DNA from 3 places in the Leclercia sp. G3L genome. Region 1 is predicted to be linked to each of the others. Evidence: predicted binding sites of a transcription regulator. Region 1 holds the regulator's gene; each other region holds the start of a gene.
The links. Region 1 encodes LexA, which represses DNA repair genes until DNA is damaged. Its sites were predicted from a motif close to TNCTGTATGTACATACAGNA; they were not measured.

Region 1 (3,134 bases):
AGAAGTTGAGGTTGATACCCGCAGCGATGTGCGGCGGCACCAGCCCCTGGTGATAGAGCACATACGAGAGCAGCAGGTAGTCCATGTGGCTGCGGTGGCAGGGCACATAAACAATCTCATGGCCGTCGTGGGCCAGCTGGCGCACACGCTCGGCGTTGTGCACGTTGATCCCCTGATAGAGACGGTTCCATGTAAAGCTCAGGATACGGTCGCTAAGGCGGATCATCTCGTAGGAGAAGTTGGCCGCAATCTCTTCCATCAGGGCGATGGCGTTTTGCTGCGCCTTCTCGTGGGAGATTTTTTTGCTGCGCGCTTCGTCTTCGACGGCGCGGGCGATCGCTTTCGAGGCCAGCAGCTTGTTAAACAGATCCTGACGTGCGGGCAGGCGCGGGCCTACCGCGGCCAGACGCTGACGGGCAAAGTGCATGCGCGCCACGCGGGCCAGCTTCTGGGCGATGGTCTTATCCGTACCGTGCTCATCGGCCATGCGGCGCAGTGAGACTGACGGCGAGAAACGGACAAAGCTGTCGCGGCCGAGCCAGTTGACGGCGAAAAATTTCTGCACCCCGTTAAGCATGCGCAACGGCGGATTCTCTTCGCCTTTATCACGCCCCGGACGACGGCCAAACATGACCGATACGGGCACCATCTGCACGTCCAGCAGCGGGTTGCTGCGGTGCAGGTCGAGGTAGTCATGGAACAGCTTGATCGACTCTTCTTTCGGCGTGTACCAGGTGAACACGCGAGGGCCACCGTGGATAAAGATGTAGCGCGGCAGCTGAGTGCCGTCGATCTCCAGCGGCTCCAGCGGATCGGGAAGATCGTGCGCCAGGCATTGGGCGCGCAGCGTCAGCAAGTCGGCCTTCGAGTTATAAGGCAAAACGTACATAATAGGACGCGAGGTATCGAGTCCCAACTCCAGCGTGGGAACCGCCGGAATAGACTTGCTTTTTACCAGGACGCTTAATGGTAAATTAAGTAATTTGTAGTAAATTCGTGGCCAGCCAGACATAAACGATGTAAAGCCTCTGGTTAAAAATGCAATTGCGGCGCAAGGATAACAGAAAGCGCGCAAAATTTCTGTTGTTACCCGTCATACTTCCGGTGGCTGCGCCAGGCGCTTAAACCACCGTTTCTGACGCTATTTTCGAAGAAAGGTTTCTTTTAATGGCCAATAATACCACTGGGTTAACCCGAATCATTAAAGCTGCCGGCTATTCATGGAAAGGCATCCGTGCTGCCTGGATCAATGAAGCCGCATTTCGCCAGGAGGGGGTTGCTGTCGTCGCGGCGATTATTATTGCCTGCTGGCTGGATGTTGATCCCATCACTCGCGTATTACTGATTGGCTCGGTGATGTTGGTGATGATAGTCGAAATTTTGAACAGTGCGATCGAGGCGGTGGTCGACCGTATCGGCACTGACTTTCACGAGCTCTCGGGCCGGGCAAAAGATATGGGTTCTGCCGCGGTGTTGATGGCGATTATCGTTGCGTTGTTTACCTGGGTCACGCTGCTTTGGGGACATTTACGATAAGCCTTCAGAAACCGAACAAGTCTCTGGTTTTTTATGCGGTTTGTGGTTCCAAAATCACCTTTAGCTGTATATACTCACAGCATAACTGTATATACACCCAGGGGGCGGAATGAAAGCGTTAACGACCAGGCAGCAAGAGGTGTTTGATCTCATTCGGGATCATATCGGCCAGACGGGTATGCCGCCGACGCGTGCAGAAATCGCGCAGCGTCTGGGCTTCCGTTCTCCAAATGCCGCCGAAGAGCACCTTAAGGCACTGGCGCGTAAGGGTGTGCTTGAGATTGTCTCCGGAGCGTCTCGCGGTATTCGCCTGCTGGTTGAAGCCGAAGAGGGCCTTCCGCTCGTCGGCCGCGTCGCCGCCGGGGAACCGCTGCTGGCGCAGCAGCACATTGAAGGCCACTATCAGGTCGATCCGGGCATGTTTAAACCGAGCGCAGACTTTCTGCTCCGCGTAAGCGGCATGTCGATGAAAGACATCGGTATTCTGGATGGCGATCTGCTGGCAGTACACAAAACGCAGGACGTGCGTAACGGTCAGGTGGTTGTGGCGCGTATCGATGATGAAGTCACCGTTAAGCGACTGAAAAAGCAGGGCAACACCGTGCAGCTGCTGCCGGAAAACAGCGAGTTTTCCCCGATTGTTGTCGACCTGCGTGAAAATAACTTCTCCATCGAAGGTCTTGCGGTTGGCGTCATCCGCAACGGTGAGTGGTTATAACGCCTTTCTGACAGACTGCGACCCTGTCGCAGTCTGCTTTTCCTGCCTCCGGCGAACATTTTCATGTCTCTCCTGACTGCTTCAGACAAGGCGTTGTGGCGTCTTGCACTTCCCATGATCGTCTCCAATATCAGCGTCCCTCTTCTCGGGCTGGTGGATACGGCTGTCATTGGTCATCTCGATTCGCCCGTCTATCTGGGCGGTGTCGCCATCGGCGCGACGGCAACCAGCTTCCTGTTTATGCTGCTGCTCTTTTTGCGCATGAGTACCACCGGGCTTACTGCCCAGGCCTATGGCGCGAAGGATCCGTTGCGTCTGGCCCGCGCGCTGGTGCAGCCGCTGATCCTGGCCCTCGGTGCCGGTCTGTTGATTGTGCTGTTGCGCACACCGCTCATCGATCTGGCGCTGCATATCGTTGGCGGCAGCGAGGCCGTTCTTCATCAGGCGAGGCGCTTCCTGGAGATCCGCTGGCTCAGCGCCCCGGCATCGCTGGCTAACCTGGTGCTGCTCGGCTGGCTGCTGGGGGTGCAGTATGCCCGGGCGCCGGTGATCCTGCTGGTAGTGGGGAACCTGCTCAACATCGTGCTGGATCTTTGGCTGGTGATGGGCCTGCAGATGAACGTGCAGGGGGCTGCGCTGGCGACCGCTATCGCAGAGTACGCCACCCTGCTGATCGGCTTATGGATGGTCTGGCGGGTGCTGGCCCTGCGCGGTATTTCGCTGGCGCTGCTGAAAGCGAGCTGGCGGGGCAACATCCGCAAACTGCTGGCCCTCAATCGCGACATCATGCTGCGCTCGCTGCTGCTGCAACTCTGTTTCGGGGCGCTGACGGTAATGGGCGCGCGGCTGGGGCCGGAGATTATCGCCGTCAACGCCGTGC
Region 2 (3,134 bases), 1.4 Mb from region 1:
TGTGATCACCGGGGTGCTGTTTTTTGCGTTTCGCAATGTGCAGTACGCGCACGCCACCATGTTTATTACCCTGCTGGTGCTGCTCTGTTTCAACCTGCTTGGGGAAGGCTTTGAAGTAGCACTGCCGCGCATCATTGATACCCTGATCGGCTGCGCCATTGCCTGGGCTGCGGTGAGCTTTATCTGGCCGGACTGGCGGTTCCGTAATCTGCCGCGGGTACTGGATCAGGCGATGAATGCCAACTGCCGGTATCTGGACGCCATTCTCGAGCAGTATCACCAGGGCCGCGATAACCGCCTGGCGTATCGCATAGCCCGACGTGACGCCTATAATCGCGATGCAGAACTGGCTTCGGTGGTCTCGAATATGTCCACCGAACCGCGGGCGACAGCGGAAACGCGGGAAGTCGCGTTCCGTCTGTTGTGCCTGAATCATACCTTTACCAGCTACATTTCGGCGCTGGGCGCGCATCGCGAGCGGCTGACCAGTCCAGCCATCCTGGCCCTGCTTGATGACGCCGTTTGCTACGTGGATGATGCGCTTCATCAACGTCCGGCGGATGAACCTCGTGTTCAGCAGGCCCTGACCGAACTGGCGCAACGCATTTCGCATATTGAACCGGGTGCCGAGAGCAAAGCGCCGCTGGTGCTGCAGCAAATCGGTCTGCTTATCGCGTTGCTACCAGAAATATGTCGTTTACAGCAGCACGTTAATCAACTGCCGGAGTGAGTGCTGTTATCCACCGGCAGCCTTTTGTACCACTCCACCAGCTCCCGGCGCCTTGTCTCCGGGAGCGCAGCTTCATGCAATCCGACGATCGCCCCTTCCAGTGCGAACAGCACTTTGTAGCTCAGGTGCCTGTTAAGCTCTCTGATCTTCAGCCAGCACTGCTCGGCCCCGAGGGCGCGTAACGCCTCTTCGTTGGCGATGCCCGCCTCGTTCAGCAGGATCTCAAGCTGAAAGGTGAGATTGGGTAAATCTTTCAACCTGTCGCGCTTGTACCGTTCCCGGCGTTCCCGCCGCGCGGCCTCAAGCGCAAATGAGGAGAGCTGCAGGAGCTTATCCCGATCCTGCCAGAGCGCCTCATCGACGCGATAATAATTTAACAATACTGCGCGCCCCCGCTTCACCAGCGTTAAGTATGAGGAGGCATTTTTGACGCAATACTGGGCGCTCTCTTCGCAGGCGCGCAGGTATAGCTCCCCGTCTGACACCATCGCAAAGACCGCGTCATCCACCGCCAGTGTGTATCCACCAAACAGGGCACGATGCTCAACATCACCGAGAGGAGAAAGATATTTTGTTGATTGATAGATCCGTTCGTAAGATAACTTTTTCATGATATTTCCCTTGTAAATCATGGAGTAAAATTAAAGTTGTTTGTTAACGGATCCGTTAGCCAAAAAATAGGTAACTTACGATCGAACGGCAAGATGATTTTTCAATCCGCCTGAATAACAAACCAAATTTGCGAGGCGCTTTCAGAAAATGAGGTTGATCTTTAGACGCACAGGGGTTACTGTATATCCATACAGTAACTACAGGGCTGGATTGATTATGTACTCTTCAGGCTATGCAAACCGTTCAACAACTTTCTCTTCTTCCGCTGGCAAAAGTGCACGGAGTTCCGCTGCGTATATGTCCACCGGGTTGATTAGTGAAGTGCTTTACCGTGAAGACCAGCCCATGATGACGCAGCTGTTATTGCTGCCCCTGTTACAGCAGCTGGGTCAACAGTCTCGCTGGCAGCTGTGGCTAACGCCGCAACAGAAGTTGAGCCGGGAATGGGTGCAGTCCGCAGGCTTACCGCTGACTAAAGTGATGCAGGTTAGCCAGATGGATCCCTGCCATACTGTAGAATCGATGGTGAGAGCACTGCGTACCGGGAATTACAGCGTGGTGATTGGCTGGTTTACGGAAGAATTAACCGAAACGGAGCAACATCGTCTGGCTGAAGCGGCCGAAGAAGGTAATGCACTCGGCTTTATTATGCGTCCCGTTCGGATGAATGCTCTGGGCAACGGACACCTTTCTGGGCTAAAAATTCACTCGAATTTGTATCACTAAGTAAAAATAAGAGTTTTCCTGGAATTTATTTTGCAGGCTCTGTACGCCATTGGTTCCCTTTCTAAAAGCCGCGACAAGTCTTGTCTGCCGCGGCTTCCTCCAGTTTAGCACGCCCAAATCTTCGCCATAAATGTTAAATATTGTGTATACAAAACTTTTTTTTCATATGCCTGACGGAGTTCACACTTGTAAGTTTTCAGGTACGTTGTAGACTTTACATCGCCAGGGGTGCTCGGCCTAAACCGAAGATATCGGTAGCTTTACTCTTTGTCCCCGCCCCCCGGTGAAGGATTTAACCGTGACTCTCATTGAGATTCTCATGGCGATTTTTGGATGATAACGAGGCGCAAAAAATGAAAAAGACAGCTATCGCGATTGCAGTGGCACTGGCAGGTTTCGCTACCGTAGCGCAGGCCGCTCCAAAAGATAATACCTGGTACGCTGGTGGTAAACTGGGCTGGTCTCAGTTCCACGACACCGGCTGGTATAACGACGGTCTGAACAACGACGGTCCAACTCACGAAAGCCAGCTGGGCGCAGGCGCGTTCGGTGGTTATCAGGTTAACCCGTACGTTGGTTTCGAAATGGGTTACGACTGGCTGGGCCGTATGCCTTACAAAGGCGACAACACTAACGGCGCATTCAAAGCTCAGGGCGTTCAGCTGACTGCTAAACTGGGTTACCCAGTAAATGACGCTGTAGACATCTACACCCGTCTGGGCGGCATGGTATGGCGTGCAGACTCCAGCAACAGCATCGCTGGCGACGACCATGACACTGGCGTATCTCCAGTATTCGCAGGTGGCGTTGAGTGGGCTATGACCCGTGACGTTGCTACCCGTCTGGAATACCAGTGGGTTAACAACATCGGCGACGGCAACACCGTTGGTGTTCGTCCAGACAACGGCATGCTGAGCGTAGGTGTTTCCTACCGTTTCGGCCAGCAGGAAGAAGCAGCGCCAATCGTTGCTCCAGCTCCAGCACCAGCTCCAGAAGTACAGACCAAGCACTTCACTCTGAAGTCTGACGTTCTGTTCAACTTCAACAAAGCAACCCTGAAACCAGA
Region 3 (3,134 bases), on a different replicon from region 1:
ATCCTGATGAATCCCTTCGCAAGCCAGAAACAGAGAGCCTCGATGCTCTTTGTTAAACCGATCCATCACCTTCATCAGTGCTTCACTGCCTCGCCTGGCGGGACGTTCATCGAACAGGGATAGCTGCTCAGTGCCATCGGTCATTGACGAAAGCATCACGCCCGCCTTCGCATAATCTATGCCGGGTTTGTAGATTCGGGTCAGTATGGCGCCTGCCGCACTGACCAGGTCGCGGGTGTCCTGCGTCGCAGTAAGCGGCTCAATACCGCAGCTGCTGTACCGGGTTTCAGCTCTGGCAAACGGGCTGCTCTGGATAAACACGGTGATTTGGCGAGTCCAGGAGCCATCGTTTCGAAGCTGTTCAGCGGCACGGCCGGTAAAGAATGACACTGCCTCATGCATCTTGCTGAATGTATTAAGGCGCTGGCCAAAGCTCCGCGAGACGATAATTTGTTGTCTGACAGGAGGGGATTCATGCAACCGGAAACAGGACTCGCCATGCAGCTCCCGCCAGGTACGTTCCATTTCAACACCGAATGCCTTTCGTAAAAACCGCACATCGCTGTCATAAAAGTCGCAGGCCGTGATGATCCCGTACGCAGCCAGCCGCTCACTGATTTTGCGGCCAATGCCCCAGATTTCCCGGGTACTGATGAGACTCAGCAGTTTTTTAATTCGGAATGGGTCTGTAAGGACGACCACACCACCAGTTGCTGCCCATCGCTTACTGGCGTAGGTGCATAATTTTGCGAGCGTTTTCGTGGTCGATACTCCAATCCCGCAGGTGAGCGAAAGATTGTGTAGCAGCGTTCGTCTGATCAGGCATCCGTACTCTTCAAAATCTACTATTTTGTCCATGTTTTTCAGTAGCATGAAGCTTTCATCCACGCTGTAACGATCGGTATCCTCGGCAAACCCCTCCAGCGTTTCATGAAACCGGTTGGAATAATCTTCGTACAACGTAAAGTTGGAGCTCCGTACCGCAATATGATGCTGCTCAATCAGATCCCGGCATTTGAAGATAGGCATCCCGCGTTTGAGCCCTGTATTTTTGGCGAGCCTGTTCATGGCGATAATGGTGGCATCGTTGTTGCTCGCGATGATGAGCGGGGATTTGGCAAGTTTGGGGTCCATGGCGCATTCAAATGCCGCGTAGGCTCCATTGATATCAACGTGCATGTACATGAGGAAACTGATTCAACGCAAAGGTGACAACGCCCCAGATTTCAAGAGTGTCCGGGTTAACAGGTATCGGCTTGAAGGCGGGGTTGGAGGGCATCAACATCAGTTTCGGGAAGGTCTGCAAAATCTTCACGGTAAACTCGCCGTCAACCAGCGCAACGACGATTGAGCCGTGCTCCGCAGTCAGTGACCGATCCACAACCAGTATGGCGCCGTCGTTTATTCCGGCGTCTACCATGCTGAGACCTGAGGCCCTGACAAAGAAAGTCGCGGGGCGATTACGAACCACAAAATCATGTAAATTCAGCTCATTGTCTTCGTGTCCGGCGCACGGACTCATCACCCCGCAACTCAGTAGGTCACTGAAAAAAGGGGTTGTATCACGAGGAGGGGATGCAAAACGTTCAGGGAATACAGACATGAGCACACTCGGATTCAATACTGGATATTTAACCAGTATCACCAGATAAAGAGAAAAGATCAAATTTCAATGGCTCAGCATTCGGGAAAGATATCCCGGCACTAAGCCGTAATTTATGTAACGGTATGATATGGTTCAGCGGATTTTCATTCACGAACATGACAACAGGAATTCCCTATGGCTATCGATACCGACGATAACGATCCGGTAGACGCAGAGGCGTGCGAGAAGTACCTGGCACAGTTACGGGAACTGGAGGCATACAGGGCGTACCGAACGACAGCTGCGATTGACTGGTTCTTTGACCAGGCTACCCGGGCCATTCACGGTGAGTTGTGGCTAGCCGCCTGTACGACTTTCCTGAACGGGATTGAGACCTCACTGAGGGTGACGATGAAGCTGAAGGCGTCGCAGGCACAACCGCAGGCACCAACACCGCTGGTGGACTTAAGCGATATGGCCACACTCAGTAATGCTCTGCTAAGAAGGGCTCACCAGGCCGGTATGCCGGTGACACTGCTGGCCTTTCCCGACGAGCAGGATCTGCTGACCAAGATTGCGGACGGCGCCCCGAAACTACCCTATGCGGAAATCGTGAGGGTTCGGCACAATTTATGTCACGGGAACATCCTGGAGCACATCATCACTGCGAGTGACGGTATGGGGGAGCCAGTCCGGTTATTCACACCTGAATGTATGCGTGATCTGGCGCAGACGCTGTCGGCAGTCTCGAAAGTATGGATTGCAGGCCTGCATCAATATTGGTGTGATAACAATTTATCTATGCCTTGAAAATTCCTGACGGATTCTGTTCCCGGTGTCATTTGTACGCCGGGATGAAAAATGATGCTTCACAACAGGAATTAGCTGTTTATTGCTTAGAAAGATTTGTGATATAAAAATTATGTTTTGAACTTGATGATAGTAATGGAGAAACATATGAAAATTAAAAACATTGTATTGGCAGGAATAATTTCATTGGTATTTTCTGTTCATGCCAGCGATAAGCAGAATATAAAAAGGGACCCAATACCTTATTTAGGGTACGACGCAGTTACTTCAAACATGTGCATAGATGCTGGTGGTTTAACTGATCCAGTGGAGATGAGAAAGAAAGCTACTGAAACATTACTAATGATTCTTCACAAACAACCAGGTGATAAACTATCTAAACAATCAGAAGATACAATAGAAGCATTTGTTACACGAACAAGATCCTCTTCAGATGACATATCTAAATGCCAGTTCAGTGTTTATGAAAGATACTGGGAAATAGTTCAGCCAAATAAATAACATAGATTTGCGTGAGATTTATAATACAAAACGCTCATTAGGTCTATGTCTTTAAAGGCGCGTGGCTTAATGGGCAATTAAATCCATACTCCTGCAATACATGCTTCAATCCTCAACTCGTTTGATAATGGCTGTATTTAATTTGCTGGATTCCACCATTTAAAATGGACAGGCTCTGTTTTAAATGAATCACCTGTTTCCGCATGCCAGGTTATTTGGGTGAACAGCCAATATGGTA

Region 2: sulA (SOS-induced cell division inhibitor SulA) is a predicted target of LexA. The motif match lies at 1,519-1,538, and genes of this name have one in related genera.
Region 3: umuD (translesion error-prone DNA polymerase V autoproteolytic subunit) is a predicted target of LexA. The motif match lies at 1,622-1,641, and genes of this name have one in related genera.

Annotation. Positions count from the first base shown of each region.
Region 1 is NZ_CP088265.1:881,373-884,506, reverse strand. It holds gene plsB (glycerol-3-phosphate 1-O-acyltransferase PlsB) at 1-1,012, opposite strand, end outside; gene LRS40_RS05605 (diacylglycerol kinase) at 1,168-1,536, shown strand; gene lexA (transcriptional repressor LexA) at 1,646-2,254, shown strand; gene dinF (MATE family efflux transporter DinF) at 2,318-3,134, shown strand, end outside.
Region 2 is NZ_CP088265.1:4,329,454-4,332,587, forward strand. It holds gene yccS (YccS family putative transporter) at 1-730, shown strand, start outside; gene LRS40_RS22335 (TfoX/Sxy family DNA transformation protein) at 715-1,341, opposite strand; gene sulA (SOS-induced cell division inhibitor SulA) at 1,559-2,068, shown strand; gene ompA (porin OmpA) at 2,422-3,134, shown strand, end outside.
Region 3 is NZ_CP088263.1:12,347-15,480, forward strand. It holds gene LRS40_RS00060 (Y-family DNA polymerase) at 1-1,185, opposite strand, end outside; gene umuD (translesion error-prone DNA polymerase V autoproteolytic subunit) at 1,169-1,603, opposite strand; gene LRS40_RS00070 (hypothetical protein) at 1,781-2,395, shown strand; gene LRS40_RS00075 (hypothetical protein) at 2,543-2,896, shown strand.